Regions from separate parts of the Bradyrhizobium sp. 956_D2_N1_4 genome, predicted to be linked through region 2. Evidence: predicted binding sites of a transcription regulator. Region 2 holds the regulator's gene; each other region holds the start of a gene.
The links. Region 2 encodes PhoB, which activates phosphate uptake and scavenging genes when phosphate is short. Its sites were predicted from a motif close to TGTCATNNANCTGTCAT; they were not measured.

Region 1: AB7535_RS05840 (inorganic phosphate transporter) is a predicted target of PhoB. The motif match lies at 3,791-3,807, and genes of this name have one in related genera.
Region 3: phnC (phosphonate ABC transporter ATP-binding protein) is a predicted target of PhoB. The motif match lies at 6,035-6,051, and genes of this name have one in related genera.
Region 4: AB7535_RS11980 (DUF47 domain-containing protein) is a predicted target of PhoB. The motif match lies at 1,628-1,644, and genes of this name have one in related genera.

What each region holds. Positions count from the first base shown of each region.
Region 1 covers NZ_CP197237.1:1,253,074-1,260,808, forward strand. Annotated here, with positions in the region: gene AB7535_RS05830 (GMC family oxidoreductase) at 1-652, opposite strand, end outside; gene AB7535_RS05835 (M20 aminoacylase family protein) at 864-2,036, shown strand; gene AB7535_RS05840 (inorganic phosphate transporter) at 2,113-3,741, opposite strand; gene AB7535_RS05845 (UdgX family uracil-DNA binding protein) at 3,850-5,292, opposite strand; gene AB7535_RS05850 (putative DNA modification/repair radical SAM protein) at 5,292-6,527, opposite strand; gene AB7535_RS05855 (ImuA family protein) at 6,691-7,473, shown strand; gene AB7535_RS05860 (Y-family DNA polymerase) at 7,376-7,735, shown strand, end outside.
Region 2 covers NZ_CP197237.1:8,208,885-8,216,619, forward strand. Annotated here, with positions in the region: gene pstS (phosphate ABC transporter substrate-binding protein PstS) at 1-338, shown strand, start outside; gene pstC (phosphate ABC transporter permease subunit PstC) at 482-1,471, shown strand; gene pstA (phosphate ABC transporter permease PstA) at 1,473-2,318, shown strand; gene pstB (phosphate ABC transporter ATP-binding protein PstB) at 2,315-3,136, shown strand; gene phoU (phosphate signaling complex protein PhoU) at 3,148-3,864, shown strand; gene phoB (phosphate regulon transcriptional regulator PhoB) at 3,880-4,587, shown strand; gene AB7535_RS38675 (GcrA family cell cycle regulator) at 4,823-5,335, opposite strand; gene AB7535_RS38680 (aspartate aminotransferase family protein) at 5,792-7,000, shown strand; gene argF (ornithine carbamoyltransferase) at 7,000-7,735, shown strand, end outside.
Region 3 covers NZ_CP197237.1:8,707,523-8,715,257, reverse strand. Annotated here, with positions in the region: gene AB7535_RS41285 (carbon-phosphorus lyase complex subunit PhnI) at 1-225, opposite strand, end outside; gene phnH (phosphonate C-P lyase system protein PhnH) at 230-838, opposite strand; gene phnG (phosphonate C-P lyase system protein PhnG) at 843-1,307, opposite strand; gene phnF (phosphonate metabolism transcriptional regulator PhnF) at 1,427-2,158, shown strand; gene phnE (phosphonate ABC transporter, permease protein PhnE) at 2,325-3,173, opposite strand; gene phnE (phosphonate ABC transporter, permease protein PhnE) at 3,170-4,054, opposite strand; gene phnD (phosphonate ABC transporter substrate-binding protein) at 4,131-5,066, opposite strand; gene phnC (phosphonate ABC transporter ATP-binding protein) at 5,126-5,935, opposite strand; gene AB7535_RS41245 (chloramphenicol acetyltransferase) at 6,110-6,781, shown strand; gene AB7535_RS41240 (alpha-D-ribose 1-methylphosphonate 5-triphosphate diphosphatase) at 6,778-7,735, shown strand, end outside.
Region 4 covers NZ_CP197237.1:2,632,895-2,640,629, reverse strand. Annotated here, with positions in the region: gene AB7535_RS11985 (inorganic phosphate transporter) at 1-925, opposite strand, end outside; gene AB7535_RS11980 (DUF47 domain-containing protein) at 941-1,585, opposite strand; gene AB7535_RS11975 (branched-chain amino acid ABC transporter permease) at 1,742-2,710, opposite strand; gene AB7535_RS11970 (branched-chain amino acid ABC transporter permease) at 2,712-3,575, opposite strand; gene AB7535_RS11965 (ABC transporter substrate-binding protein) at 3,648-4,868, opposite strand; gene AB7535_RS11960 (ABC transporter ATP-binding protein) at 4,917-5,663, opposite strand; gene AB7535_RS11955 (ABC transporter ATP-binding protein) at 5,656-6,411, opposite strand; gene AB7535_RS11950 (hypothetical protein) at 6,714-7,406, shown strand; gene AB7535_RS11945 (ArsC family reductase) at 7,431-7,735, opposite strand, start outside.

The DNA.
Region 1 (7,735 bases), 7.0 Mb from region 2:
CGAGCCGCAGATTTTGGCGGTTCAGTGCGGGCTTGAGGAAGCCGCGCGCGGACGACCAGCGCCGACCGCGCTTCTGGTTGACGTGGAAATAGCTGGTGCCTTCGTTGTCGCCGGTGTTGAAATCCGGAATGCGCTTGATGCCCATCTCCTCGGCGGCGTCGCCCACGGCGTCGAGAACGGCCCATGACAGCCGCGGCGCCTCGATGCGCCAGCCGCCGCCGGCGCCGTGATGCTCGCTCGCGCCGAGGAAGTGATCTTCGAGTTTCTTGAACAGCGGCAGCACGTCGTCATAACCCCAGCCGGTCATGCCGAGCTGGCGCCAGTGGTCGTAATCAGCGGCCTGTCCGCGCATCGAGATCATGGCGTTGATCGCCGAAGAGCCGCCGATCACCTTGCCGCGGGGATAGGCCAGCGAGCGGCCATTGAGACCGGGCTCGGCCTCGGTCTTGAACATCCAGTCCGAACGCGGATTGCCGATCGCGAAGAGATAGCCGACCGGAATGTGGAACCAGATCCAGTTGTCGTCGCCGCCGGCTTCGAGAATGAGGACGCGATTCCCTGATACGGCCGAGAGGCGGTTGGCGATGATGCAGCCGGCCGTGCCGGCCCCGACGACAATGTAGTCAAACTCACCTTCGAGCCGCCTCGGCATTCTGCTTCCACCCAAACAGGCGTCATGCCCAGGCTCGTCCCGGGCATCCACGCGCTTTCCGTCCTAATAGTCAGACGTGGATGGCCAAGACAAGCTGGTGACAGGCCCGGCCATGACGAGAGCACAGGGGACCCTCGATCCACGGGAGTTAGGTGGACTGGTGCTTGCATGGTAGACAGTCCTGTATTCCCAACAAGGCTTGAGACCCTCCATGCCCATCGTGAACCGAGTCGCCGACCTCCAACCCGATATTCAGGCATGGCGCCGGGACATCCACCAGCATCCGGAGCTGCTGTACGACGTTCACCGCACCGCAGCATTCGTTGCGGACCGGCTGCGCGAGTTCGGCTGCGACGAGGTCGTGACCGGCCTCGGGCAGACCGGCGTGGTCGGCGTGATCAAGGGCAGCAAGCCGGCCGGCGATGGGCTCAAGGTGATCGGCATGCGTGCCGACATGGACGCGCTGCCCGTCGACGAGCAGACCAACCTGCCTTACGCCTCCAAGACTCCGGGCAAGATGCACGCCTGTGGCCATGACGGCCACACCGCGATGCTGCTCGGTGCGGCCCGCTACCTTGCCGAGACCCGCAACTTCGCCGGCGATGCTGTCGTAATCTTCCAGCCTGCCGAGGAAGGCGGCGCCGGCGGCGCGGCCATGGTCAAGGACGGCCTGATGGAGCGTTTCGGCATCGAGCAGGTCTACGGCATGCACAACGGCCCGGGCATTCCGATCGGCTCGTTCGCAATCCGGCCGGGCCCGATCATGGCGGCGACCGACGAGGTCGACATCATGATCGAGGGCCTCGGCGGCCACGCCGCGCGTCCGCACAAATGCGTCGATTCCGTGCTGGTCGGCGCGCAGGTGATCACCGCGCTGCAGTCAATCGTCGCCCGCAGCGTCGATCCCCTGGAATCGGCCGTGATCTCGATCTGCGAATTTCACGCCGGCAACGCCCGCAACGTCATTCCGCAGACCGCAACGCTGAGGGGCACCATCCGCACGTTGTCGCCGGAGGTGCGCAAGCTGGTCGAGAAGCGCGTGCACGAGGTGGTGGCGGGCGTGGCGCAGATCACCGGCGCCAAGATCGACCTGCACTACAAGCGCAACTACCCTGTCGTGAACAACCACGCTGCGGAGACCGAGGTGGCGCGGCGCATCGCCAGGAACGTTGCCGGCGAGGCCAATGTGCACGAGATGCCGCCGCTGATGGGCGGCGAGGATTTCGCCTACATGCTGGAAGCGCGGCCCGGCGCGTTCATCTTCTGCGGCAACGGCGACAGCGCCGGCCTGCATCACCCAGCCTACAATTTCAACGACGAGGCGATCGTGTTCGGCACGTCCTATTGGGTCAAGCTGGTCGAGGAATCGCTCGCGGCGTCTTAACGCCGCCCCCCGAACCACAAACGAAAAGGGCCCGTGCATCGCACGGGCCCTTTGTCTTTGAGGCGCGTGATCGGCTTCAGAAGATCCGCGAGAAGATCACATACAGCGTGGCCGACAGCGCGATCGCGCAGGGCAGCGTCAGCACCCAGGCCATCAGCAGGTTGCGGATGGTCGCCATCTGCAGGCCCGAGCCGTTCGCGGCCATGGTGCCGGCGACACCCGACGACAGCACGTGGGTGGTCGAGACCGGCAGGCCGAACACGTCGGCGGCGCCGATCGTGGCGGCGGCGACCAGCTCGGCGGAGGCGCCCTGTGCGTAGGTGAGATGGGTCTTGCCGATCTTCTCACCGACGGTGACGACGATGCGCTTCCAGCCGACCATGGTGCCGAGGCCGAGCGCGATGGCGACGGCGACCTTCACCCAGGTCGGGATGAACTTCGTGGCGCTATCGAGGCCGCCCTTGTAGGCGTTCAAGGTCGCGACCTCTTCCTTGTTGAGGTCGTTTTCCTTGTCCTTCATCAGGAAGCGGATCGCTTCCGAGGTCAGGTACATGTCGTTACGGGTGTTGCCGACCACTTCCGCCGGTACCTTGTTGAGCGAGCCGTACTTCGCGACCTGGTCGCCGACATCCTTCACCAGCACCGACAGCGAGGGGTAGGTGCCTTCGCTGATGTGGTGCGAGGTGATGTACTGCGTCACCGCAGGACGAGGATCGCCGATGATCGAGTGACCGGCGCCCTTGGCCGCGATCACCTTGGAGGCGGCCTCCGAGACCTTCTGGAACTGGGCGACCTGGCTCTCCGGCAGCGCGCGGTTGAGCGCGTAAGCGGTCGGCACGGTGCCGATCAGGATCAGCATGATCAGGCCCATGCCCTTCTGGCCGTCGTTCGAGCCGTGGGCGAAGCTGACGCCGGTGCAGGTTGCGATCAGCAGGCCGCGGATCCAGAGCGGCGGCGCCTTGTTGCCTTCGGGCGCGGCATAGAGCGCAGGGTTGCGCACGATGAACTTGAGCAGCAGCAGCAGCACGGCGGCGCAGATGAAACCGAACAGCGGCGACAGCAGCAGCGCGTAGCCGATCTCGGTGGCCTTGCTCCAGTCGACGCCCGAGGTGCCGTCGCGGCCGCGCATGACGGCATTGGCGATGCCGACGCCGATGATCGAGCCGATCAGCGTGTGCGAGGAGGAGGCGGGCAGGCCGAAATACCAGGTACCGAGGTTCCAGATGATCGCGGCGATCAAGAGTGCGAACACCATGGCGAAGCCGGCGCTGGAGCCGACCTGGAGGATCAGCTCGACCGGCAGCAGCGAGACGATGCCGAACGCGACCGCGCCGGAGGACAGCAGCACGCCGAGGAAGTTGAAGAAGCCCGACCACATCACCGCGAATTCAGCCGGCAGCGAATGGGTGTAGATCACGGTCGCCACCGCGTTGGCGGTGTCGTGGAAGCCGTTGACGAATTCGAAGCCGAGCGCGATCAGCAGCGCGACGAACAAGAGGATGTAGGGCAGGAAGGTCGTCACCTTCGTGCCGGTCGCGTTGACGTCGACATAGATGCTGTAGGCAACGAACAGCAGGCCTGCGGCAAGGATGCCGAAGAACAGGATCATCGTGAGCGGGTTAAAACCCTTGTCGAGATTTGGCCTGGAAGCCGGCTGGACGGGCGTCGGATCGCCTACCGCACGGTCGAATGCAACGTCTGTCATTTTTGGACGCCCCTTAACTAATTTGAAGGGGCTATTGTCCGCGATGGATTTGAAGGCTGGATGACAACTGCGTCCTAAAGTCGCTTTCCCACCAGTATTCGCCAGTATTTAGGCGGCGCGTGGGGCTTTCTTCTGCAAACTGGCGGCAATCTTCAGGTCTTCGACAAAGCGCTGATATTCCAGCACTTTGGCTTCCGGATCAGGCAGCCGCAACAGATAGGACGGGTGCACCGTCACCAGTGCCTTGCGTCCCTCGGGCATATCTATGAGCCGGCCACGGGTCTTGCCGATCGGGGTGATCTTGCCGAACACGCTCTGCGCGGCGGTGGCGCCCATTGCCACGATGAGCTCGGGCTGGATTGCCGAAACTTCCCGCTCGTACCATTGCCGGCACGCCCGGATCTCCGGCGTCGCCGGCTTCTGGTGCAGACGGATCTTTCCGCGCGGCACGAATTTGAAGTGCTTGACCGCGTTGGTGACGTAGACCTTGTTGCGGTCGACGCCGGCTTCCTGAAGCGCACGGTCGAGCATCTGGCCGGCCGGGCCGATGAAGGGGTGGCCGGCGAGGTCTTCCTTGTCGCCGGGCTGCTCGCCGACCAGCATGATGGTCGCGTCTTTCGGGCCCTCGCCGAACACGGTCTGCGTCGCGTCCTTGTAGAGCGGGCAGGCGCGGCAGTGCGCGGCCTCCTCGCGGAGCGCTTCGAGATCGTCGGCAGCCAGCTTGCGTGGCATCGGAGCCTCCGGCCGCTTCTGGGGCTTGTGCGGATCGGTTGCGGCATTGGCGATCATGGCGCCGGTCATGCGCTCGGCGTCCTCGATCAAGGGCTTAATGATCGACGCCTCGGGCAGGTTCCTCCAGTATTTCTTCGGCATCTCCGTCTGCATCGCCTTCACCTTCAGCCGCGCCGGGTTGAAGATGCTGGCGTAGTAGCGCCGCCAGGTTTCCTCGAGCCGGTCTTCGCCGGGTGCTTCGCTCTTGCTCACGCCCGACGTGAACGAGAGCGCGTGGCCATCCCAATGCGCACACAGATCGGGTGTCAGGATCGACCATGGCATGTCGGCGAAGCGCTTGGCAAAGAACGGCGCGGCAAGCTCGACGATGTAATGCTCCGGCTCGAACCAGGCGACGTAATGCGCCGCGCGCTCGCGGCCGATCTCGCGGAAGCGCACGAAGGCATGCATCTTGTGCTCGTCGCGATGGACTGCTCTTGCCATGGCGGTGACTTGCGCGACATCAGGATTGGTCGCGACCTCGATGAGATCGTGATTGTCCTTCAATCGCCAGAGCAGGCGATAGAGGATCGCAAAGCGCTCGCCGTCGCGATGCAGGATCGCGGCCTTGGCGAGATCGACGAATTTTGCCGAGACGTTAAAGGTGCTGTCGTTCACCTCAAATATCGGAGACGGGGAGGGCGGTGCAAACAGCTCGGCTTCGCCGCCTTGTACGGTCCAGGTGACATCGGTTGGCTGCACATGATGCAGCACGAGGCTACGCGCGGCTTTGCGCCAGCCGTCGAAATCGGTTTCGGTGTCGAGGGTGATGTACTGCATCAGAAGCCAAACCCCAATTGTGTTGCCTTCGGCTTGAACCGTTCGATCAGCCGCGCCTCGTCGAGGCGATGCGGCGCGGGCCGGTGATCGCTGAGGACGATGAATGGCAGCGCCTTGTTGCGGGGCACATGCAGCCGCGCGAGATCGGAGAGGCGGATCGTGGTGGTGCGCCGCGTCGCGATGATGCGTTCGACCGCCTTGGTGCCGAAGCCCGGCACGCGCAACAGCTCCTCGCGGCTGGCGCGGTTGACGTCGAGCGGGAAGCGGTCGCGATGGCGCAGCGCCCAGGCGAGCTTCGGATCGATGTCGAGCGGCAGCATCGCGCTGTCGTCAACGATCTCCGCAACGTCGAAACCGTAGAACCGCATCAGCCAGTCGGCCTGGTAAAGCCGGTGCTCGCGCAGCAGCGGCGGCTGTACCAGAGGCAAAGCGCGGCTGGCATCGGGGATCGGGCTGAAGGCGGAGTAATAGACGCGCCGCAGCCGGTAGGAGCCATAGAGATTGGAGCTGGTGTGCAGGATGGTGTGATCAGAGGCCGCGTCGGCGCCGACGATCATCTGTGTGCTCTGTCCGGCGGGCGCGAAGCGCTGCGGCCTGGCCTTCGTCTTTGTGCTGCGGTTTTCCTCGGCCTCGTCGAGCTTCAGCCGCAGCCGGCCCATGGTGCGGCGGATCGCGCGCACATCCTTTTCCGGTGCGTATTGCTGCAGGCTCGTCTCCTCAGGCATCTCGATGTTGATGGAGAGGCGATCTGCATATTTGCCGGCTTCCGCGATCAGCGCGTCGTCGGCCTCGGGAATGGTCTTGAGATGGATGTAGCCGCGGAAGTGATGCTCCTCGCGCAGTTTGCGCGCGACGCTGACCACCTGCTCCATGGTGTAGTCGGGGCTGCGGATGATGCCGGAGGAGAGAAACAGGCCCTCGATGTAATTGCGCCGGTAGAAGTCGAGCGTGAGCTTGACCACTTCGTCGATGGTGAAGCGGGCACGCGGCACGTTGGAGGAGGCGCGGTTGACGCAATAAAGGCAGTCGTAATTGCAGGCGTTGGTCAGGAGCACTTTGAGCAGCGAGATGCAGCGTCCGTCCGGCGCGTAGGAATGGCAGATGCCCATGCCCGGCGCGGTCGAGCCCATGCCCTTGCCATCGCTGGAATCCCGCTTCTCGGTGCCGCTGGAGGCGCACGACGCGTCGTATTTGGCGGCATCAGCCAGAATCTCCAGCTTGCGTTGTACGTCCATCGTGGAATCCCTTTGATTCAGCTTACGAATCCGGATGAGCACCAATTCGATTGACTCCCCGGCCGCTGTTAGCTTTATATTAGAACATATCATGAACAAATGAGCCAGCCGTAGGTTCTTATTTTTGAGAACCTCGGCAATCACCTCTGAAGGAGCGGCGTATATGAGCGGCGCACGGATGAACGCGCTTGCGACCTTGCGCGGCCAGATCGAGCGCATCGAGACGGCGGAGGTCGTGCATCAGCACGATCGCGTCGCGCTCGGCCACGACGAGGTCGACAGCGCGCTGAAGGGCGGGCTCGCGCGCGCGGTGATCCACGAGGTGTTTTGCGAGGGCCGGCAGGGAACCGCCGCGACGGGTTTTGTCATGGGGCTTGCGGGGCGTGTCTCGCGGCGCCGGCCGCTGCTGTGGGTGCGGCAGGATTTTTCGGAACTCGAGACCGGCGCGCTGTCGATGAGCGGGCTTGCCGAGATCGGTCTCGATCCGCGCCGCGTGGTGATGGTGCGCGCCGCCGATGTCGAGAGCGCGTTGCGGACCTCGGCCGATGCGCTCGCCTGCGACGCGCTTGGCGCCGTTGTGCTCGAGCTCTGGGGTGAGACGCGGCAGTTCGATCTCGTGGCGAGCCGCAAGCTGACACTGGCCGCGCAAGGCTCCGGTGTCACCGGCCTGATGTTGCGGATGGCCGCGCAGCCGCTGCCCTCGACCGCGGAGACGCGGTGGATGTTGCGCGCGGCGCATTCGCCGCCGGGCCCGGCATGGAGCTCCTGGGGCGCGCCGCGCTTCGATGCCGAACTCTTGCGCAATCGTCATGGCCCGTGCGGCCGGTGGATCATGGAATGGAAATGTGATGAGTGCCAGTTCTCTGAACCGTCGACGTATCCTCAGCCTGTGGCTGCCGCGCCTGCCCATCGATCGGATTCAGCGGTTCTTCGGCGCGCTGGGTAAGACCAATGATCCGAGCATCGTTGTCATCAAGGACAACAATGCGCTGGTGATCCATGCGCTGGACGAAGCCGCCGAGCGCCTCGGCTTGCACATCGGCCAGCCCCTGGCCAATGCACGGGCGATGTGTCCGGACTTGAAAGTGTTCGACGCCGATGTCGTGGCCGATGCGAAGACGCTCAGCGACGTCGCCGACTGGTGCGACCGCTTCACGCCGCTGGTGGCGCTCGATCCGCCGTACGGGCTGTTTCTGGACATCACCGGC
Region 2 (7,735 bases):
CCTACACCGGTCTCGTCAACAAGGCCGGCAAGCCGGTGCAGCCGACGGTCGAAGCCTTCCAGGCGGCCGCTTCCAATGCCGACTGGGCCAAGGCTCCCGGCTACTACGTCATCCTGACCGACCAGCCCGGCGACAAGTCCTGGCCGATCACGGCGGCGACCTTCATCCTCATGCACAAGGATGCCACCGACAAGGCAGCCTCGCAGGAAGCCATCAAGTTCTTCCGCTGGGCCTTCAAGAGCGGCGGCAAGGCGGCTGAAGAGCTCGACTACATCCCGATGCCGGACCCGGTCGTCCAGCTGATCGAGAAGACCTGGGCTGCCGAGATCAAGAGCTAAGCGCTCTCGTCCCGGACTGGGCGCCGGGATCTCACAAGACCTCCGCTCCGGATCGGCCTCGCGCCGCATCCGGAGCGCAAGACCAACAACAAGACCGACAACAAGCGTATATCAAACGGGCACAGGGGATCGGCGTGGCAGAGATGGCCGTTCAGAGCGATGTAATCGACGACGCCGGACCGTATGACCGCGCCAAGGCCTTGGGCGCCTTCAAGCTCGGCGACCTCACCTTCTACTGGATCACGCGGCTGTCCGCGATCTCGGTGCTGCTCATCCTCGGTGGCATCATCATCTCGCTGATCGTCGGCGCGTTCCCGGCGATGAAGGAATACGGCTTCGCCTTCCTGTGGACGCAGCGCTGGGCGCCGTCGGCAGATCCGCCCGTGCTCGGCGCGCTCGGCCCGATCTACGGCACGCTCATCACCTCCTTCATCGCGATGGCGATCGCCATTCCGGTCGGTCTCGGCATTGCGATCTTTCTGACCGAGCTCTGCCCGCAATGGGCGCGCCGCCCGATCGGCATGGCGATCGAGCTGCTCGCCGGCATTCCCTCGATCATCTACGGCATGTGGGGCTTCTTCGTGCTCGGCCCGTTCCTGGCCAACACGTTCCAGCCTTTCATGATCAAGATCTTCGACGGCATCCCCGTGCTGGGCGCGATCTTCGCAGGCCCGCCGTCCTATCTCAGCCTGTTCAACGCGGCGCTGATCCTCGCCATCATGGTGCTGCCCTTCATCACCTCGATCTCGGTCGACGTGTTCAAGACGGTGCCGCCGGTGCTCAAGGAAGCCGCCTACGGCGTCGGCTGCACCACCTGGGAAGTCGTGCGCAGCGTGGTGATCCCCTACACCCGCGTCGGCGTCATCGGCGGTGTCATGCTGGCGCTCGGCCGCGCGCTCGGCGAGACCATGGCGGTGACCTTCATCATCGGCAACTCGTTCCGCATCTCGTCGTCGATCTTCGCCCCGGGCACCACGATCTCGGCGGCGATCGCATCGGAGTTCGCCGAGAGCGACGGCCTGCACCAGTCCGGCCTGATCCTGCTCGGCCTGCTGCTGTTCGTGCTGACATTCTTCGTGCTCGCGGCTGCACGGTTGATGCTGATGCGTCTTGAAAAGAAGGCGGGGAAGTAACATGAACCCGATCTACGCACGCCGCCGCCGCATGGACATCGTCATCCGTGTGCTCTGCCTGGCTGCCGCTGCCTTCGGCGTCACATGGCTCGCGCTGATCCTGATGACGCTGCTCTACAACGGCATTGCCGGCCTGAACCTGGAGCTCTTCGTTGCGGACACGCCGCCTCCGGGCTCGACCGAGGGCGGCCTGCGCAACGCCATCGTGGGTTCGATCATCATGACCGTGCTCGGCGTCGGCATCGGCGCGCCGCTCGGTCTGTTCGCCGGCACCTATCTCGCCGAGTACGGCCGCAACGACCGCCTGACCTCGGTGATCCGCTTCATCAACGACATCCTGCTCTCGGCGCCCTCGATCATCATCGGCCTGTTCATCTATGGTGCGGTGGTGGTGCCGATGCGCGGCTTCTCGGCGATTGCCGGCTGCCTCGCGCTTGCGGTGATCGTCATCCCAGTGGTGCTGCGCACGACCGAGGACATGCTGCTGCTGGTGCCGAACGCACTGCGTGAGGCGGCCTCGGCGCTCGGCCTGCCGCGCTCGCTGGTGATCAAGCGCATCGCCTATCGCGCGGCGCGCTCGGGCCTCATCACCGGCGTGATGCTGGCCACCGCCCGCGTCGCCGGCGAGACCGCGCCGCTGCTCTTCACCGCGCTGTCGAACCAGTTCTTCAGCCTGGGTCTGAACAAGACGATGGCGAACCTGCCGGTCACCATCAACAATTTCGTGCAGAGCCCCTACGCCTACTGGAAGCAGCTCGCCTGGAGCGGCGCGCTGCTCATCACCCTGACCGTTCTTGCCCTGAATATTGGCGCGCGCATTCTGAGCGCCGAGAGGACCGCAAAATGAGTGATCTTTCCGTATCGATGAGCGCGGCCGGTGGTTTGCCGCAGGCGCCGGTGCTGCCCGAAGCTCCGGCCAAGGTGACGGTGCGCAACCTCAATTTCTATTACGGCGAGCACCACGCGCTGAAGAACATCAATCTGGCGCTCGGCACCAACCGCGTCACGGCGTTCATCGGCCCGTCGGGCTGCGGCAAGTCGACCCTGCTGCGCATCTTCAATCGGATGTACGACCTCTATCCGGGCCAGCGCGTCACCGGTCAGCTCATGCTCGACCAGACCAACGTCCTCGACCCCAAGCTGGACCTCAATCTGCTGCGCGCCCGCGTCGGCATGGTGTTCCAGAAGCCGACGCCGTTCCCGATGACGATCTACGAGAACATCGCCTTCGGCATCCGCCTTTACGAGAAGATCTCGAAGTCCGAGATGGACGACCGCGTCGAGAAGGCGCTGCGCGGCGGCGCGCTGTGGAACGAGGTCAAGGACAAGCTCAACGCCTCCGGCCTGTCGCTCTCCGGCGGCCAGCAGCAGCGCCTCTGCATCGCCCGCACGGTCGCGGTGCGGCCCGAGGTGATCTTGTTCGACGAGCCCTGCTCGGCGCTCGACCCGATCTCGACCGCCAAGGTCGAGGAGCTGATCCAGGAGCTGTCCGAGAACTACACGATCGCGATCGTCACCCACAACATGCAGCAGGCGGCGCGCGTCTCCGACAAGACCGCCTTCATGTATCTCGGCGAGCTGATCGAGTTCGACGACACCAGCAAGATCTTCACGTCGCCGACCGACCGGCGCACGCAGGATTACATCACCGGCCGGTTCGGCTGAGGAGACGGAACATGGGTTCTGAACATACCGCAAAGGCCTTCGACACCGACCTCCAGGAGCTCACGCGCCTGGTCGCCGAGATGGGCGGCATCGCCGAGCGCATGATCGTCGATTCCGTCGACGCGCTGATCCGCCGCGACGTCGCGCTCGGCCAGCGCGTCGTGACCATCGACGCCGAGCTCGACGCGCTCCAGAAGAAGATCGAGGAGCGCGCCGTTCTCACCATCGCGCGCCGCCAGCCGATGGCGGTGGATCTGCGCGAGATCGTCGGCGCCATGCGCGTCGCGACCGATCTCGAGCGGATCGGCGACCTCGCCAAGAACATGGGCAAGCGCGTCGCGGCGCTGGAGACGGATTTCCATCCGCTCAAGCTGTTCCGCGGCCTGGAGCACATGACCGACCTCGTGCAGCAGCAGGTCAAGTCGGTGCTGGACGCCTATGCCGCGCACGATCTGCCGGCGGCGATGGCGGTGTGGAAGGGCGACGAGGAAGTCGACGCCATCTGCACCTCGCTGTTCCGCGAGCTCCTCACCTACATGATGGAGGATCCGCGCAACATCTCGTTCTGCATCCATCTGATGTTCTGCGCCAAGAACATCGAGCGCATCGGTGACCACGCCACCAACATCGCCGAGACCGTGTTCTACATGATCGAGGGCCAGGCGATCACCGACAAGCGGCCGAAGGGCGACATGACGACCTTCGCCACGACGGTCCCGAACACTTAAGGAGCGACGAACACCATGGGCGCACGCATTATGGTGGTTGAGGACGAGGAAGCTCTCACCGAGCTTCTCCGCTACAACCTCGAAGGCGACGGCTATGACGTCGAGACGGTGATGCGCGGCGACGATGCCGACACCCGCCTCAAGGAGCATATCCCCGATTTGATCGTGCTCGACTGGATGCTGCCGGGCCTCTCCGGCATCGAGCTGTGCCGGCGGCTGCGCACCCGGCCCGAGACCAAGCAGCTCCCGATCATCATGCTCACCGCGCGTGGTGAGGAGAGCGAGCGGGTGCGGGGTCTTGCGACCGGCGCCGACGACTACATCGTCAAGCCGTTCTCGGTGCCGGAGCTGCTGGCACGCGTGAAGGGCCTGCTCAGGCGCGCCAGCCCGGAGCGGCTCGCCACCGTGCTCGCCTATGGCGACATCGAGCTCGACCGCGACAAGCGCCGCGTGGCACGCTCGGGCCGGCCGATCGATCTCGGCCCGACCGAATATCGCCTGCTGGAGTTCTTCCTGGAGCATCCCGGCCGCGTGTTCTCGCGCGAGCAGCTGCTCGACAGCGTCTGGGGCCGTGACATCTACATCGACGAGCGCACCGTCGACGTCCATATCGGCCGTCTGCGCAAGCTGCTCAATCTCGGCCGCGAGCAGGACCCGATCCGCACCGTCCGCGGCGCGGGCTACGCACTGGACGATCGCTTTGCGAAGGCGGAGCAGGCGTAGCTCGGTGAGCTGCGGCCACACTCTCGGTGTCGTCCCGGACAAGCGTAAGCGCGGGTCCGGGACACCCACCGCGAGTGATTATTGTGCCAAAAGGTAACTCCGAGTCCCCGTAGCCACATCTTGCGGTGGTTAAGGGTCCCGGATCTGCGTGCGCTTGAGGCGCGCTTGTCCGGAACGACATCGGATTTGTTGAGCCGCCATCGTGTGACGGCTCCTTTCTGAGCTCAGAACGACTTCAGCGCGGACCTGGCTTCGCCGGCGCGCGCCGGCGATCGGCCGCGGGCTGATACGCCACGCGCGAGTGCTGGGCGCAGTAGGGCAGGCCGGAGAGCGCCTTGCCGCCGCAGAAGAAGAAATCCGGGCTCGAGGGATCGCCGACCGGCCAGTGGCAGGTGGCCTCGTTCAGCTCCAGCAGCGACAGCCGCTGGCTCATCGGCACGACGTTGTCGTAGGTGACCGGTTCGGCCTCGACCTCGACTTCGAAGGCCTGCGCCAGCGCGGTGTTGCCGCGTGCGATCGGGCGGGTCACCCGCATCATGTGCTGGGCGGGGCGCGCCTTGCGCGGCCGCGGCGCTGCCGATGAAGGGCTCTTGGCGCGGCCCGACAGGCCGAGCCGGTGCACTTTGCCGATCACGGCATTGCGGGTCACATTGCCGAGTTCAGCGGCGATCTGGCTGGCCGAAAGTCCGGCCTCCCAGAGCTTTTTCAGCTGCTCGACGCGATCATCCGACCAGGTCAAAACGGTCATTGCACCCTTTCCTTCGCCGGCGCCTGCCATCCTGGCGGCCGCACGGCGAATGCCTAAGCTTCGAAAAACCCGTGCCGCCAGAATCCCTTAAGGCTCGCCGGGCGCACCAGATGCGCCCGAACGCTTACGCCGGTACATGAGGACTTAGAGGATCAGAACTGCTGCACGAGATGTCGTATCTGACAAGCCAAACGCTACAATATGGCGTGACTCACGCGCAAGAGTCCGCCGACTCGCTTCCACATGTTCCGTGGCGGAAATACGCAAAATCGCCACCGCAAGACTACGGATTTTGCGTTTCGCGAGGCTTTCCGGGCGGCATTGACACCGGTTTCACCAGGCATAAGATAGTCACACGTGCCGCCCTTAAAAGGCGGCACGTTTCGTTTTCCGGGCCGGTCAATGGTGCGTTGCGCAATGCACGCTCACACCGTCCGCAACATTCAAGTGATCGTCATGACTAACAGCGCAGCGCCGCATTTGCTCCCCGTTTTCGCCAGGTCCGACCTCGGTTTCGAGCGCGGTGAAGGCTGCTGGCTGATTGCGACCAATGGCGATCGCTATCTCGATTTCACCTCGGGCGTGGCGGTGAATGCGCTCGGCCATGCTCATCCTGCGTTGGTCAAGGCGTTGCAGGAGCAGGCCACCAAACTCTGGCACATGTCGAACCTGTTCCAGAGCCCGGACGGCGAGAAGCTCGCCGCGCGTCTGTGCAACGAAAGCTTCGCGGACTTCGTGTTCTTCTGCAATTCCGGCGCCGAAGCGCTGGAAGGTGTGATCAAGCTCGTCCGCCATCATCACTTCTCCAAGGGTCATCCGGAACGTTACCGCATCATCACCTTCGAAGGCGCCTTCCACGGCCGCACGCTGGCAACGCTCGCCGCGACCGGTTCGGCAAAATATCTCGAAGGGTTCGGCCCGCCGATGGACGGCTTCGACCAGGTCCCGCATGGCGATATCGAAGCCGTCAAGAAGGCGATCGGTCCGCAGACCGCCGGCATCCTGATCGAGCCGATCCAGGGCGAGGGTGGCGTGCGTTCGGCAACGCCCGCCTTCCTGAGGGCGTTGCGCCAGCTCTGCGACGAGAAGGGCCTGCTGCTCGCGTTCGACGAGGTGCAGACCGGCATGGGCCGCACCGGCGATCTGTTCGCGCATCGCCGCACCGGCGTCACGCCTGACGTGATGTCGCTGGCCAAGGCGCTCGGTGGCGGCTTCCCGATCGGCGCGGTGCTGGCGACCGCGGATGCGGCTGCCGGCATGGGGCCCGGCTCGCACGGCTCGACCTTCGGCGGCAATCCGCTCGCGATCTCGGCTGCCAACGCCGTGCTCGACGTCATGCTCAAGCCCGGCTTCTTCGATCACGTGCAGAAGATGTCGCTGCTGCTCAAGCAGAAGCTCGCCTCCGTGATCGATCGTTATCCCGACATCGTCAGCGAAGTGCGCGGCGAAGGCCTTCTGATCGGCATCAAGGCCGTGGTGCCGTCAGGCGATCTCGGCGCGGCATTGCGCAACGAAAAATTGCTCACGGTCGGCGCCGGCGACAATGTCGTGCGCTTCCTGCCGCCCTTGATCGTCACCGAAGCCGAAATCGAGGACAGCGTCGGGCGGCTGGAGCGCGCCTGCGCCGCGATCTCGTCCAGTCAGACCAAGCGGGCGGCAAGCTGATGAGCAAGTCCCCGAAGCACTTTCTGGATATCAACGAGCTCCCGTTGTCGGAGCTCAAGAGCATGCTCGCGGCCTCCTCCGCCATGAAGGCGAAGCAGAAAGCGCACCAGCCGGTGAAGCCGCTGGAAGGCAAGACGCTGGCGATGATCTTCGAGCGTCCCTCCACCCGCACCCGCGTCTCGTTCGACGTCGCCATGCGCCAGCTCGGCGGCGAGCCCATCATGCTGACCGGCGCCGAGATGCAGCTCGGCCGCGGCGAGACCATCGCCGACACGGCGCGCGTGCTGTCGCGCTATGTCGACGCCATCATGATCCGGATCCTCAATCATGAGGCCCTGCTGGAGCTGGCGGAATATGCGACGGTACCCGTCATCAACGGCCTGACACGGCGCTCGCACCCTTGCCAGGTGATGGCCGACCTCATGACCTACGAAGAGCATCGCGGCCCGATCGAGGGCAGGACGGTGGCCTGGACCGGCGACGACAACAACGTGCTGGCGTCCTGGGCGCATGCCGCCGAGCGCTTCAAGTTCAAGCTCAATGTCGCGACGCCGCCGGAGCTTGCGCCGAAAAAGGTGATGCGGGACTTCATCAAGGCCACCGGCGCGCCGATCGTGCTCGGCACCGATCCCGAGGCCGCCGTGAAGGGCGCCGACTGCGTCGTCACCGACACCTGGGTGTCGATGGGCGACAAGGAAGGCGAGCACCGTCACAACGTGCTCAAGCCCTATCAGG
Region 3 (7,735 bases), 500 kb from region 2:
GATCGCCTCGATCAGATCCCCGCGCGCCTGCTTGATGGCGAGCGCCGCGAGCTCGCGGTCATAGAGCGACCCTTCGCTCATGACGCGGTCCACCGCGAGCCCAAGCTGCTCCGAGATCTGGTCGAGCGTGACTTCGGAAACGCTCTGGTCGCCACGCCGCGCATTGGCGAGCAGGCGATGGGCGTTCTCGATGGCGCGCTCGCCGCCTTTGACTGCGACATACATGCGACTAGCTTCCCTTGTTCACGACACGCGTGGTGCGCGGGATCGCAACCACGGCGTCATCGGCGACCAGCACCAAATCGATGCCGCGCGGAAACAGCGCCTCGTTCATGCGCAGGCGCTCGAACAGGTCGAAAGGCCTGATCGAGGCCTGAAGCGTCGCGACACCGTCGATGCCGGGGCCACGCAGTTCGAAACTGCGCCCCGAATTCAGGCTCTCGACCTGAAGGATCACCGTGGTCGAACGATCCGGATACTCATTCGTGCCCAGTGCGAAGCGCTCGAGCGATGGCAGCGCCGCACCATCGCTGATCAGCGCGAAACTCGCGATCGAGGAGTCCTGCACCACCGGCGCGCCGGTGTGGAACTTGAGCCATTTCACCACGTCCGACCTCTCCGCCATCCGGGCATCGAGCCAGAGCGGCGTGTCGTGATCGAACAGCGTCAGCGCGATCGCGGCAGTGCCGCGCATCGTTGGCTCGGGCGCTCCCGCCATCGGCACGATGCGCTGGACCGAACCCGGCCGCGCCATCGCGTCCATGACGGAACGAAAGGTCGATTGCGCCGACAAGACCTTGTCGACGAAACCCGGCGGCAGTTCCGCAATCGTGGTCATGGCCTCACCCCTCACCGCGCACCATGGTGTAGAAATCAACCTTCGTCGCGGCGGTCTCGGCGGCCGCCTGCTTGCGCTGGATCATAAGCTGCTCGCGCAACGGCGCGATAACGTCACGCTCCACCGCCTCGCCGAAATCACTGGACTGCGCCAGTGCGTCGCACAGCGCGATCAACCGCGCCTTTTCGCCATCGCGCCCCAGCGTGTAGCCGAAGCCGACCTCGCCGCTCGCGAGCCGGACCGCCGCGCGCGACACCGTGGCTTCACCGAGATTGAACGGCGCGCCGTCGCCGCCGACCCGGCCGCGCAGCATGACGAGACCGTTTTCCGGCGCGCGCAGCTCCTGATGAGCCGGCAGGGCGAGAGCGCGGAGGCGAGCGGCGATCTCGCCCGCCTCCGCGTGCGCCAGCACGGCCATCGCGGCCTTGCGCTGGACTTGCTGGTTGTTGTGCTGGGTCACCAAATTCACCGAGCTTTTGACAGAACTTGCCGAATCCAAGTTGTCTATGATAATAGACAACTTGATACGGAAGCGCCATGACTGTTTCGTGACAAACGTGTGATTTCTGAAGTAGGCTTCTCGGCGACATGAGCATGCAGGACACAGCCTCTTCGGGCGTCGCGCTGTGGCGCCTCGTTGCCGACGGCATCGAGCGCGGCATCGCCGACGGCCGCTTTGCGGCCGGCGACAAGCTGCCGGGCGAGATGGAGATCGCCGAAACCTATCGGGTGAACCGCCACACCGTGCGGCGCGCGCTGGCCGCGCTTGCCGAGCGCGGCATCGTGCGCGCCGAACGCGGCAGCGGAACCTATGTCGAGGCGCAGCGCCTCGCTTATCCCTTGCGCTCGCGCACCCGCTTCTCCGAGATCGTCGGCGCCGACGGCCGCGAACCGCATGGCCGGCTGATCGAGGCGTCCGACGATGTCGCGACCCGCGAACTGGCGCGCGAACTGGGATTGAAGGCCGGCGCGCCGCTGGTGCGGATCGAGGCGATCCGCCTCGCCGACCGCACGCCGATCTGCGTCTCCACCACCTGGCTGTCAGCGGAATTGTTCCCGGGCGCGGGCGAGGTGTTCGCCGCGACGCGCTCGATGACGAAACTGCTCGAGCATTACGGCGTCCGCGACTACAGCCGCGGCGCGACCCGGATCACCGCCGGCATCGTGGACGCAACCGATGCCGCGCGGCTCGATCTGCCGCTGGGACGGCCGATCCTGGTGGTCGACGCGACCGACCACGATCTCGCCGGCAAGCCGCTGGTGACGAAGCATTCGCGGTTCGCGGCGGAGCGGGTGGAGTTTCTGGTGGAGAACGGGTGAGGCTGCTCTTCTTCACCCTCTCCCCTTGCGCGAGAGGGTGGCTCGCCGCGTAGCGACGAGACGGGTGAGGGGTATGTCTCTGCAAACACCGATCTGAGCTCGAGGAGGCAGACCCCTCATCCGGCGCTTCGCGCCACCTTCTCCCACAAGGGGAGAAGGAAGAAAGCTACGCCACCGCCCTGCGCCCAATAATCGCAAAGCGCAGCTTGCTCGAGATGAAATCGATCGCGGCGACGGCGACCAGAATCATCAGGATCAGGAACGACACCCGCTGCCATTCCAGCACGCGGATCTGCTCGGCGAGCTGGAGGCCGATGCCGCCGGCGCCGACGATGCCGATGATGGTGGCCGAGCGCGTGTTGGATTCGATGAAATAGAGCACCTGGCCGGCGATCACGGGCAGCACCTGCGGCAGCAGGCCGAAGCGGATCTCGTGCAAAGCGCTGCCGCCGGAGGCGCGGACGCCTTCGACCTGCTTCTGGTCGGCGCCCTCGATCGCCTCCGAGAACAGTTTTCCGAACGCGCCGAAATCCGACACGGCAATCGCGAGCACGCCGGCGAACGGACCAAGCCCAACGACGTTAATCCACACCAGCGCCCAGATCAGGGTGTCGACGCCGCGGATCGAATCCAGGAAACGGCGGACCGGAAAACGCAAAATCTGCGAAGGTATGACGTTGCGCGCGGCCAGCAGGCTGACCGGAAGCGCGAACACCGCCGCCAGCGTCGTGCCGAGCAGCGCGATCGACAGCGTCTCACCCAGCGCCTTCAGATAGACCGGCAGCGAGGTGCCGGGATCGGGCGGGATCATCATCAGGCTGATCCAGCCGAGCTGGCTCAGCCCTGCGAAGAATCGCGACGGCGAGAAGTCGAGATCGACGAGGCCGTAGACTAGGATCGCAAACGCCGCGACGGTCATCGCCGGCATCGCGAGCCGCGCCGAGGCGGGGCGGTCGAACACATCAGGGTAGCGCGCGCGAAGCTCTCGCGTGTCGACCTCCTGCGGCCTCGTCACGTCCGTGCCTCCTTGCCGAACAGGCGGCCGCGCAGCCAGCCCGTGGTGATGTCGATGATGAAGACCGTGATGATGATGGTGAGCAGGATGGCACTGACGTCGGAGTAATAGAACTTGCGGATGGCGACGACGAGCTCCTGGCCGATGCCGCCGGCACCGACGAAGCCCATGACCGAGGCCTCGCGGACGTTGATCTCGAAGCGCAGCAGCGCATAGCTGGCATAGCCCGCGGTCACCTGCGGCACCACGGCGAAGCGCATGCAGGAGAGCCAGCTCGCGCCGGTCGAGCGGATGCCTTCAACCGGCTTCATGTCGGCATTCTCAACGATCTCGGAGAACAACTTGCCGAGCGCGCCGGTGGAGTGGATCGCGATCGCGAGCACGCCGGCCATCGGCCCGAGGCCGAAGGCGATCACGAAAATCAGCGCGAAGACGATGCCCGGCACGGTGCGGGCGAATTCGAGCAGGCGACGCACCACGAAGCGCAGCCAGGGCGACGGCGAGGTGTTCTCAGCCGCGAAGAAATTCAGGCAGAAGGCGAAAGTCGCGCCGATCAGCGTGCCGACATAGGAGATCAGCAGCGTCTCGCCCAGCATCTTCAGCCATTTGCGCCAGCCCCACAGCCACTCGCCGGCATCGGTCCAGACCCGCTGGCCGCTGTCGAGCGTGAGGATGCGGTCGAAATAGCTGATGAAATTGCCGAAATGGGCGAAGAAGGTGCGCAGGTTCACTTCCGCGCCGATCGCGGCAAGAAACAGGGCTGCGGCAAAGATCACCAGCCCCAACAGGAGTCGGAGCCGCTTGCGCGCGACCGCCTGGCGATAGGCCGCGTTCAGCACGGCGAGCTGCTGCTCGGGAAGGATCGAAACCGCGACGGTCATCTGGCCAGGAAAGGTGGTCGATCAAAGAGAAAGAGCCGGGTCCATCGACCCGGCTCCAGTGCTATCGTCCCGAAACTCAGGACGCCTTCTTCTTACGCAGTGCATCGACGAACTTGATCAGCTCGATCGTGCCATCCCAGTCCTTGGTGGTGGCGGGATGAAAACCCTTCTTCTGGCCGTCCTGGAGGCGATCGAAGGCCGCCTTGTCCTTGGCCGGCGCGTCGAAGAACGCCTTGGCGATCGCCGCCTTGGCATCTTCCGGCAGGTCGGAATTGTAGGCGTAGGGGCCGTTGATGATCGGCGCCGACTTGTGGATGATGCGGAAATCGTCCTTCTTCATCGGCGAGCCGTCGGCGTTCTTCAGCATGCCCTTGGTCAGCATCTGCGCCAGCGTGGAATCGTCATCGCTGGTCCACTGGTTGGCCGCAACGTCGACCGTGCCCTGCGCCAGCGCCAGGATCGCGTTCTCGTGGCTGCCGGTGAAGACGACCTTGCTGAAATAGGTGTCGGCATCCGTGATGCCCATCTTGTCGAGCTCGAAGCGCGGCACGTTGTTGCCGGAGGTCGAGTTCGGGTCGACGAGGCCGAGGTTCTTGCCCTTGAGCTGGTCGACGCTCTTGTAGGGGCTGCTCGCCTTAACGAAGAACACCGAGTAGTAGCCGGTCGAGCCGTCGGCGTTGATGTCGTTGGCGAAGGCATCGGTCTTGACGCCGGTCAGGCGGGCGCGGGCGAACGACGCCGAGCCGTAGCTGGCGATATGGATGTTGCCGGCGCGCTGGCCCTCGATGACGGCGGCGTAGTCGTTGGCGATGCGCAGCGTGACCTTCACGCCCAATTCCTTGGAGAGATAGTTCATGAACGGCGCCCAGCGCTCGGTCACGCCCGAGGCATTTTCCGCCGGAATGACCGCGAAGGTCAGTTCGGGATATTTGGCTTTCCAGTCGTCGGCGGAGGCCGAGGTCGTGAACGCGAGCGCGGCGGCGCCGGCAAGAACCAGTCTGCGAGTGATCATGATACCCTCTTCATCGGTTGGGGTCGGTTGACGCAAAAATTGGCAACTACAGGCGCGGCTCAGGCCGCAGCCGCCGTTCCGAGTGCCGGAACGCCCTCAGGCGCCGGCGCAGGCATTCCGCCCATGACGTCGGAGGCTTCGAGATCGTAGAGCTCGCGCGCGACGTGGTCGGTCAATTCGGCCGGCGCGCCGTCGAACACCACGCGACCCTGCGCCATGCCGATCAGGCGATCGCAATAGGTGCGGGCGAGATCGAGCGAATGCAGGTTGCAGAGCACGGTGATGCCGAAATGCTTGTTGATGCGCAGCAGCGCATCCATCACGATCTTGGTGTTGCGCGGGTCGAGCGAGGCGATCGGCTCGTCGGCGAGGATGATGTCGGGCTGCTGCACCAGCGCGCGGGCGATCGCAACACGCTGCTGCTGGCCGCCGGAGAGCTGGTCGGCGCGCTGGGCGGCGAGTGAGGCGATATCGAACTGTTCGAGCGCCGACATCGCCAGCGCCTTGTCGTGCTCGGGCCAGGTCTGCGTCAGCGAGCGCCAGGCCGGCATCGTGGCAAGACGCCCCATCAGCACGTTGGTGAGCACATCGAGCCGGCCAACCAGGTTGAACTGCTGGAAAATCATCGCCGAGCGCGCCCGCCACTGCCGCAGCTCCTTGCCGCGCAGCGCGGTGACGTCGAGGCCGTCGAACAGGATACGGCCCTGCGTCGGCGTCGCCAGGCGATTGATCATGCGCAGCATGGTCGACTTGCCCGCGCCGGAGCGCCCGATCACACCGACGAAGCCGCCGGGGGAGATTTGAAACGAAGCGTCGTCCACCGCGGCTTTTGCGCCGAAGCGGCACGTCAGACCTTCAACCACCAGCATAGAGGGCTCCAGAGTAGCTGGCTGCCACCGCTAACGCTGGCGCTTGACACTTGTGTGACACCGGCGCTGCGGTGCGGCGATCCTACACACCTCTTCCCCTGTCATCGCATCGTCATGACATTGTCATCAGGCCGCTCGAAGAGGTACGCCCGCCCTCGACCTATCGGATGTAGCATGGCCGGCAAGACGCTCTCGGTTCAACCGACCATCGACCCTTCGGCGAAGCTGCATGAGACCAGGCTCGGCACCTATACCGAAGTCGGTGCGCGCACGATCCTCACTGAAGTCGCGATGGGCGATTACTCCTATGTCGTGAACGACGCCCAGATCACCTACACCACGATCGGAAAATTCTGCTCGATCGCGGCGATGACCCGCATCAATCCCGGCAATCATCCGATGCATCGCGCGACGCAGGCGCATTTCACCTATCGTTCCAGCGCCTACTTCGAAGGCGAGAGCGACGACACCGAGTTCTTCGACTGGCGGCGCCAGCATCACGTTCATATCGGCCACGACGTCTGGATCGGCCATGGCGCGATCGTGCTGCCGGGCCGCAACATCGGCACCGGCGCGGTGATCGCGGCCGGCGCCATCGTCACCAAGGACGTGCCGGCCTACACCATCGTCGCCGGCAATCCGGCGCGCATCGTGCGGCGGCGGTTCTCGGAAGACGTCGCCGGACGGCTGGCCCGACTCGCCTGGTGGGACTGGGATCACGACAAATTGCGTGAAGCACTGCCCGATTTCCGCAAGCTCGGGATTGAAGATTTCCTCTCGGCATATGAAGCACGGGCAAGCTCCCTCACCCGTTCCCCTGCCAGCAAACGAAGCGCGGTCGCTTGACAGACATTTTCCTTGAGGGCGGCCGGGCCCTGATCGGCTCCGAGCTCGTCGAAACTTCCATTCTCGTGTCCGGCGCGGACATTGCGCAGGTCGATGCCTCTCGCGGCCGTGCGCGGCTGGCCATCGATGCGCGCAACCTGCTGATGCTGCCCGGCATCGTCGATCTGCATGGCGATGCCTTCGAGCGCCAGATGATGCCGCGCGCCGGCGTCGACTTCCCGATCGACGTCGCGCTCGCCGACAGTGACCGCCAGGCGATCAGCAACGGCATCACCACCGTTTTTCACGCCACGACCTGCTCGTGGGAGCCGGGCCTGCGCAGCGCCGGCAATGCGCGCGCCCTGATGGAGGCGATCGAGCGGCAGCGCCCGCAATTCGCCGCCGATACCCGTTTCCACCTGCGGCACGAGACCTACAATCTCGACGCCGAGACCGAGATCGGCCAGTGGCTCGCCGAGGGCCGCGTCGACCTGTTCGCCTTCAACGACCACATGGACGGCACCGTCGCCGACATGGCCAAGCCGCGCAAGCGCAACCGCATGGTGGAGCGCACCGGCCTTTCGGGCGAGGAATTCGACCGGCTGGTCGAGCGTGTGCTTTCGCGCGCCAGTGAAGTGCCGGCTTCCGTGTCGCGGCTCGCCGCAACTGCTCGCGCGGCCGAGGTGCGGATGCTCTCGCATGACGATGCGACGCCAGCGATGAGGCAGGAGTTTCGCGAGCTGGGCGCTGACATCGCGGAGTTTCCGATCAACGAGGAGACCGCGCGGGCGGCTGCAAGCCAGGGCGATGCCATCGTCTATGGTGCGCCGAACGTCGTGCGCGGCGGCAGCCATACCGGCTGGACCCGGGCGTCCGACATGATCGCGAAGGGGCTCTGCTCGGTGCTGGCGTCGGACTATTACTATCCCGCGCAGCTGCTCGCCGCGTTCCGCCTCGTCGCCGACGGCGTGCTGC
Region 4 (7,735 bases), 5.6 Mb from region 2:
CGATCGAGCTCGCGACGTTCCAGCGGACCGCCGAGACGCGGCGGGCCGCGCCGACGCCGACGATCGCGCCGGTAATGGTGTGGGTGGTCGAGACGGGAACGCCGAGGAAGGTCGCCATGAACAGCGTCGCGGCGCCGCCGGTTTCGGCGCAAAAGCCCTGCATGGGCGTCAGCTTGGTGATGCGCAGGCCCATGGTGCGGACGATACGCCAGCCGCCCATCAGCGTGCCCAGCGCCATCGCGGCCTGACAGGACAGCACCACCCAGAACGGCACCGAGAACTCGCCGCCGAGATGCCCCTGCGAATAGAGCAGCACGGCGATGATGCCCATGGTCTTCTGGGCGTCATTGCCGCCATGGCCGAGCGAATAGAGCGAGGCGGAGGCGAATTGCAGGATGCGGAAGGCGCGATCGACCGCGAACGGCGTCGAGCGCACCGAGAGCCAGGACACGATCGCGACCAGCATCATCGCGAGCAGGAAACCGACCAGCGGCGACAGCACGATCGCCAGCACCGCCTTGGACAGGCCGCTCCACACCGCCGCCGAGATCCCCGCCTTGGCCATGCCGCCGCCGACAAGGCCACCGATCAGCGCATGCGAGGAGGAGGATGGGATGCCGAGCCACCAGGTCACCAGGTTCCAGACGATCGCGCCGACGAGCGCCGCGAAGATCACCTGGGCGTCGACCACCGCGGGATCGATGATGCCGGTGCCGATGGTCTGGGCAACATGCAGCCCGAACACCATGAAGGCGATGAAATTGAAGAACGCGGCCCAGAGCACCGCGAATTGCGGCCGCAGCACGCGGGTCGAAACGATGGTCGCGATCGAATTGGCGGCGTCGTGCAGGCCGTTCAGGAAGTCGAACAGCAGCGCGACGGCGATCAAGCCGACGAGGACAGGAAGTCCGAGCGCAGCATCCACGGCGCGACCCCTGCCCTAAACTTGCTCGATGACGATGCTGTTGATCTCGTTCGCGACGTCGTCGAAACGGTCGGCCACCTTTTCGAGATGGTCGTAGATCTCGACGCCGACGATGAAATCCATCGCGCTGCCATCACGGTGCTTGAGAAACAGCTCCTTCAGCCCGATGTCATGGAGATCGTCGACCCGTCCCTCCAGCTTGCCCAGCTCCTCCGTGATCGCGGTCAGCATCGCGACGTTCGGGCCGATCGACTGCATCAGCGGCAACGCGCGCCCCACGAGATTGGCGCATTCGATCAGGAGCCCGCCAATCTCCCGCATCGGCGGCTCGAAGGTGCGGACCTCGAACAGCATCACGGCCTTGGCCGTCTGCTGCATCTGGTCGATGGCATCGTCCATCGAGGTGATGAGATTTTTGATGTCGCCACGGTCAAAGGGGGTGATGAAGGTACGGCGCACCGCCGTCAGCACCTCACGGGTGATGTTGTCGGCGTCGTTCTCGAACTGGTTGACACGCTGGCAGTAGACCGGCGTCTCCTCGCCCCCGTTGAGCATGCCCTGGAGTGCGATCGAGCCCTGGATCACGGTCTGTGCATGGCGGTCGAACAGGTCGAAGAACCGTTCTTCCTTGGGCAGGAAAGCGCGAAACCATCGCATCATGGGGATAGGCTACCGGTTGGAAATGGCCCGGCCCGAACGGACCGTCATGAAACTGTCATAGACCATTTCCACCCCGCGCGCGTGTCATCTCACGCCCGCGAAGCAGGATCATCCACCGGATTATCGCGCCAATGAAATTGACGCGATATCAATGGCTTAGAGCGAGCGCCGGAAGTAATGAGCGATTTCGCCGATGACGCCGCGGCGGAAGGTGAGCACGCAGACCACGAAGATCGAGCCCTGGATCACTGTCACCCATTGGCCAAAACCCGCCAGATATTGCTGCATGGCGATGATCGCGAAGGCACCAACCACGGGGCCGAAGATGGTGCCGAGACCGCCAACCAGCGTCATCAGCACGACCTCGCCCGACATCGTCCAGTGCACGTCGGTGAGCGAGGCATTCTGCGCCACGAACACCTTCAGCGATCCGGCAAAGCCGGCCAGCGTGCCGGACAGGACGAAAGCCAGGAATTTATATTGGTCGGTCCGGTAGCCGAGCGAGATCGCGCGCGGCTCGTTCTCGCGGATCGACTTCAGCACTTCACCGAACGGCGAGTTGATGATGCGGTAGATCAGCAGGAAGCCGGCGAGGAAGCCGGCCAGCACGACGTAATAAAGCACCGTCGGCTTGGAGAGATCGAGCAAGCCGAACATCCGCCCCTGCGGAATGCCCTGAATGCCGTCCTCACCATGGGTGAACGGCGCCTGGAGGTAGATGAAGTACAGGAGCTGCGACAGCGCCAGCGTGATCATCGAGAAATAGATGCCCTGGCGGCGGATCGAGATATAGCCGGTGATGAGCGACAGCCCGAACGCCGCGACGATTCCAACGAGGATGCCGAGCTCCGGCGGCAACGCCCACACTTTCAGCGCGTGCGCGCTGCAATAGCCGGCGGTGCCCATGAACATTGCGTGGCCGAACGACAACAGGCCGCCATAGCCGATCAGCAGGTTGAAGGCGCAGGCAAGCAGCGCAAAGCACAGCGCCTGCATCACGAAGAACGGATAGACGCCCGTGAAGGGCACCGACGCCAGCAGCAGCGCCATCACCACGAACACGACCATCTCGTCACGCATCGCGCGCGGGGTTACCGGCAGCGTGTCGTCCGTCAAGGCTGTCATATCAGGCCGCCCTTCCCGTCAGTCCCGTTGGCTTCACCAAGAGCACCAGCACCATCAGCACGAACACGACGGTGTTGGAGGCCTCGGGGTAGAAATACTTGGTCAGGCCCTCGATCACACCGAGCGCAAAGCCGGTGATGATGGAGCCCATGATCGATCCCATGCCGCCGATCACGACCACCGCGAACACGACGATGATGAGGTCGGCGCCCATCAACGGCCGCACCTGGTTGATCGGCGCCGAGAGCACACCGGCGAGCGCGGCAAGGCCGACGCCAAGACCGTAGGTCAGCGTAATCATGCGCGGCACGTTGATGCCGAAAGCGCGCACCAGCGTCGGATTTTCAGTGGCAGCGCGCAGGTTAGCACCGAGCCGCGTCTTCTCGATCAGGAACCAGGTGGCGATACACACCACCAGCGAGAAGATGACGACCCAGCCGCGATAGATCGGCAGGAACATGAAGCCGAGATTCATGCCGCCCTTGAGCTGGTCCGGAATCGCATAAGGCAGACCGGAGGAGCCGAAATAGTTCTGGAACACGCCCTGCACGATCAGCGCGATGCCGAAGGTCAGGAGCAGGCCGTAGAGGTGGTCGAGCCCCGTCAGCCATTGCAGCATGGTCCGTTCCAGGATCATGCCGAAGATGCCGACGATAACAGGCGCGATCAGCAGCGCCCACCAGTAGTTGATGCCGCCGAGGCTCAGCAGGAAATAGGCAACGAACGCGCCCATCATGTAGAGCGCGCCGTGGGCGAAATTGATGATGTTGAGCATGCCGAAGATCACGGCAAGCCCGAGACTGAGCAGCGCGTAGAACGAGCCGTTGATCAATCCCACCAGTAGCTGAGCGTAAAGAGCCTGCATCGATCCCGCACCCGGTCCCTTCGGCGTTGCCTGAAAATCGCCCGCAGGCCTGACGGCCTGCGGGCGGTTATCTTACTTCTTCAAGAGCGCGCACTTGCTCTCGGACAGCGGCGTGAAAGCCTGGTCTCCCGGCACGGTGCCGACCAGCTTGTAGAAGTCCCACGGCCCCTTGGACTCCGAGGGCTTCTTCACCTCGAACAGGTAGGCGCTGTGGATGGTGCGGCCGTTCGGCTGGATCTCGCCCTTGCCGAACAGGTCGTCCTCCGTCGGCAACGACTTCATCTTCTCGACGACCTTGACGCCGTCATGGGGATTGCCGCCGAGCGCTTCCAGCGTCTTGAGATAGTGACGCACGCCCGCATAGACGCCGGCCTGCACCATGGTGGGCGGCGCGTTGTTCTTCATCTTGTCGGAGAAGCGCTTGGAGAAGGCCCGGGTCTTGTCGTCCATGTCCCAATAGAACGTCTCGGTGAAGTTGAGGCCTTGCGCGGTCTCGAGACCGATCGCCTTGACGTCGGTCAGGAACAGCAGCAGCGCCGCGAGCTTCTGTCCGCCCTTGACGATGCCGAACTCGGCCGCCTGCTTGATCGAGTTGGTGGTGTCGCCGCCGGCATTGGCAAGGCCGATGATCTTGGCCTTGGACGCCTGCGCCTGCAGCAGGAACGAGGAGAAGTCCGGCGTGTTGAGCGGATGCTTGACGCCGCCGACCACCTTGCCGCCGTTGGCGGTGACCACGGCCGTGGTGTCGCGCTCGAGCGCCGCACCGAAGGCGTAGTCCGCGGTCAGGAAGAACCAGCTGTCGCCACCGGCCTTCACCAGCGCCTGCCCCGTGGTGTGGGCCAGCATGTAGGTGTCGTAGGTCCAGTGCACCGTGTTGGGCGAGCACTGCGCGTTGGTGAGGTCCGAGGTCGCGGCGCCCGAGTTGATGTAGACGCCATTCTTTTCCTTGATGACGTTGTTGACGGCGAGCGCCACGCCGGAGTTCGGCACGTCGACGATGATGTCGACCTTGTCGACGTCGAACCATTGCCGCGCGATCGCGGTGCCGATGTCGGGCTTGTTCTGGTGATCGCCGGAGATGATGTCGATCTTCCAGCCCTTCGCCGCAAGGCCGGAATCTTCGACGGCCATCTGGGCGGCGAGCGTCGAGCCGGGACCGCCGAGGTCGGCGTAGAGGCCGGACTGATCGGACAGCGCGCCGATCTTGACGGTCTTGTCCTGCGCAAAGGCTACGCCAGCCGTGGTGACGGCCAACGCCGTGCCGAGCAGAAACGACGCAATCGACTTTTTCATGCTACTTCCCTCGTGAATTTTCTCGTGGCCGTTTGACGCTTGGCCGTCTTAGACGCCGAGATAGGTGTGGAGCTTGTCCATGTTGGCGGCAAGCTCCGAATTGGAAAATCCGTCAATGATCTTGCCGTGCTCGACCACGTAGTAGCGGTCGGCGACGGTGGATGCGAACCGGAAGTTCTGCTCGACCAGGAGGATGGTAAAACCCTCCTTCTTGAGCCGTGCAATGGTGTGGCCGATCTGCTGGATAATGACAGGCGCAAGACCTTCGGTCGGCTCGTCCAGCATCAGGAAGCTCGCGCCGGTACGCAGGATGCGCGCGATCGCGAGCATCTGCTGCTCACCGCCGGAGAGCTTGGTGCCCTGGCTGTTGAGACGTTCCTTCAGATTCGGAAACAGATCGAAGATCTGCTCGAGCGGCAATCCGCCCGGGCGAACCACCGGCGGCAGCAGCAAATTCTCCCGCACGTCGAGACTGGAGAAAATGCCGCGTTCCTCCGGGCAGAACGCGATGCCCATCCGCGCGATCTTGTCGGAGGTTGCGCGGATGATGTCCTGGTTGTTGAACTTCACCGAGCCGGTCCGCTTGCCGATGATGCCCATGATCGACTTCAGCGTGGTCGTCTTGCCGGCGCCGTTGCGGCCGAGCAGCGTAACCACCTCGCCCGCGTTCACGTCGAAATTGATCCCGTGCAGGATGTGGGACTCGCCGTACCATGCTTCCAGGTTGCGGACCTGGAGGATGTTGCCGCCGGTTGCGGCTTTTGCGGGAGCGTCCGCGGTTGCAGTCTCAGGCATGACCGGCTCCCAGATAGGCTTCCTTGACGCGCTCGTCCTTGGTGAGCTCGCTGTAATGGCCTTGCGCCAACACCTGCCCGCGCGTCAGCACGGTGATGATGTCGGAGAGATTGGCCACGACGCTTAGATTATGCTCGACCATCAGGATGGTGTACTTGGCGGAGATGCGCTTGATCAGCGCCGCGATCTTGTCGATGTCCTCGTGGCCCATGCCGGCCATCGGCTCGTCCAGCAACATCATCTCGGGGTCGAGCGCGAGCGTCGTTGCGATCTCGAGCGCGCGCTTGCGGCCGTAGGCCATCTCGACCGCGGGCGTATTGGCAAACTCGCTGAGGCCGACATCGTTCAACAGTTCACGCGCGCGATCGTTGAAGCGGTTGAGCACGGACTTGGAGCGCCAGAAATCGAAGGAACTGCCGTGCTGGCGCTGAAGCGCGACGCGGACGTTTTCCAGCGCGGTGAGATGCGGAAATACCGCCGAGATCTGGAATGAACGGACCAGTCCCAGGCGCGCCACATCGGCCGGCGCCATCGCCGTGATGTCCTGCCCCTTGTACAGAATTTTGCCGGCGGACGGTTTGAGGAACTTGGTCAAAAGATTGAAGCACGTCGTCTTGCCCGCCCCGTTCGGGCCGATCAACGCGTGAATGCTCCCACGGCGAACCTTGAGCGCAACGTCGCGGACGGCGAAGAAGCCCGCGAACTCCTTGGTCAAGCCTTCCGTTTCGAGAATGAACTCATCGGCCAAACAGATTTCCCCCTGCCCGCACAATACGCGTGGCTGTCCTTAGTTACTTCGGCTTTCCGGGGGCCTTGGAGCCTGTCCCGGAACGTCGCCTCCGGGCGCGGAATATGCCGGAGGTGACGGGGGTTAGGCAAGGCGGAAAGCTGAGCAGATCAGGTCTCCGGCCGGGAGGCTTATGCTCCCTTAGTCGGACGCGTTTTGATGTCGCCTGCCCGGCCTCCCGGTTCGCAAGGCACCGGTCATCAAGCCGTCGTTAACGGTCTTTCATCCCGCGCGCCAGCCTTCATAGAAAATTTTCCCGCCGCATGGATCATGCGCGGGTTTTATGCGTCGGGAATATTGTCTTGGAAATTGTCTTGGATTTTGCAAGCGCCGCTCCTTCTGTCGTCAAGTCGATCAGGCAGCGTGATCTCCTGAACACGTGGCTGCGACTTTATGCGCGCGGGCAGATGGTGCCGGCGATCTGGGAGTATCAGCCCGCGCGGCTCGAGGAAGAGCTGTCCGATCTCATCTATTATACCGTTGACATCTCGGCGCCGACGCCGCGCCTCATCATCCAGAGCGAAGGCACGCGCATCTCGCGCGCCTATGGACAGACCGGCAAAGGCGTTCTGCTCGACGACTACATCGGGCCGCGCCTCGCACCCTTCGTGATGCCAATCTATCATGAATGCGTGGCGCGCGGCCTTCCGGTCTACAGCGTGGCCGACGTCGACGACATCTACGGCCGCGTGGTTGCCTATGAACGGCTGCTGCTGCCGTTCCAGACCGACGGCAAGGTCTGCCACGTCATCGCGTCGCTCAAGACATTCTGCGAGGACGGCGGCTTCGAGATCAAGAATCTGATGCGCGGAAATGACGCGCTGCCGCGCCCGAAACTGCGCGCGGTGATCGACCGCGATCTCTTCCATCGCGCCCCCGGCCGGATCGCTGCCGCCGACGTCGTCGAGTTCGCCGATCAGCTTGGCGTCACCACCGAGATCGTCGAGCTGAATTAGAGGCCAGCGCGATCTGGCGCCGACCTACTTGGCCTTGACTTCCTTGGCATAGATGTCCGGCTTGAAGCCGACCAGAAGCTTGCCGCCGACTTCGAGCACCGGCCGCTTGATCATCGATGGTTGCGCTAGCATCAGCGCTAGCGCCTTCTTCTCGGTGAGACCTTCCTTGTCGGAATCCGGCAGCTTCTTGAAGGTCGTGCCGGCGCGATTGAGCAGCGTCTCCCAGCCAGCCTTGTCGCTCCACTGCTTGAGCTTGTCCTTCTCGACGCCCGCCGCCTTGTAGTCGTGGAACTCGTAGGCGACGCCATGGGTGTCGAGCCAGGCGCGCG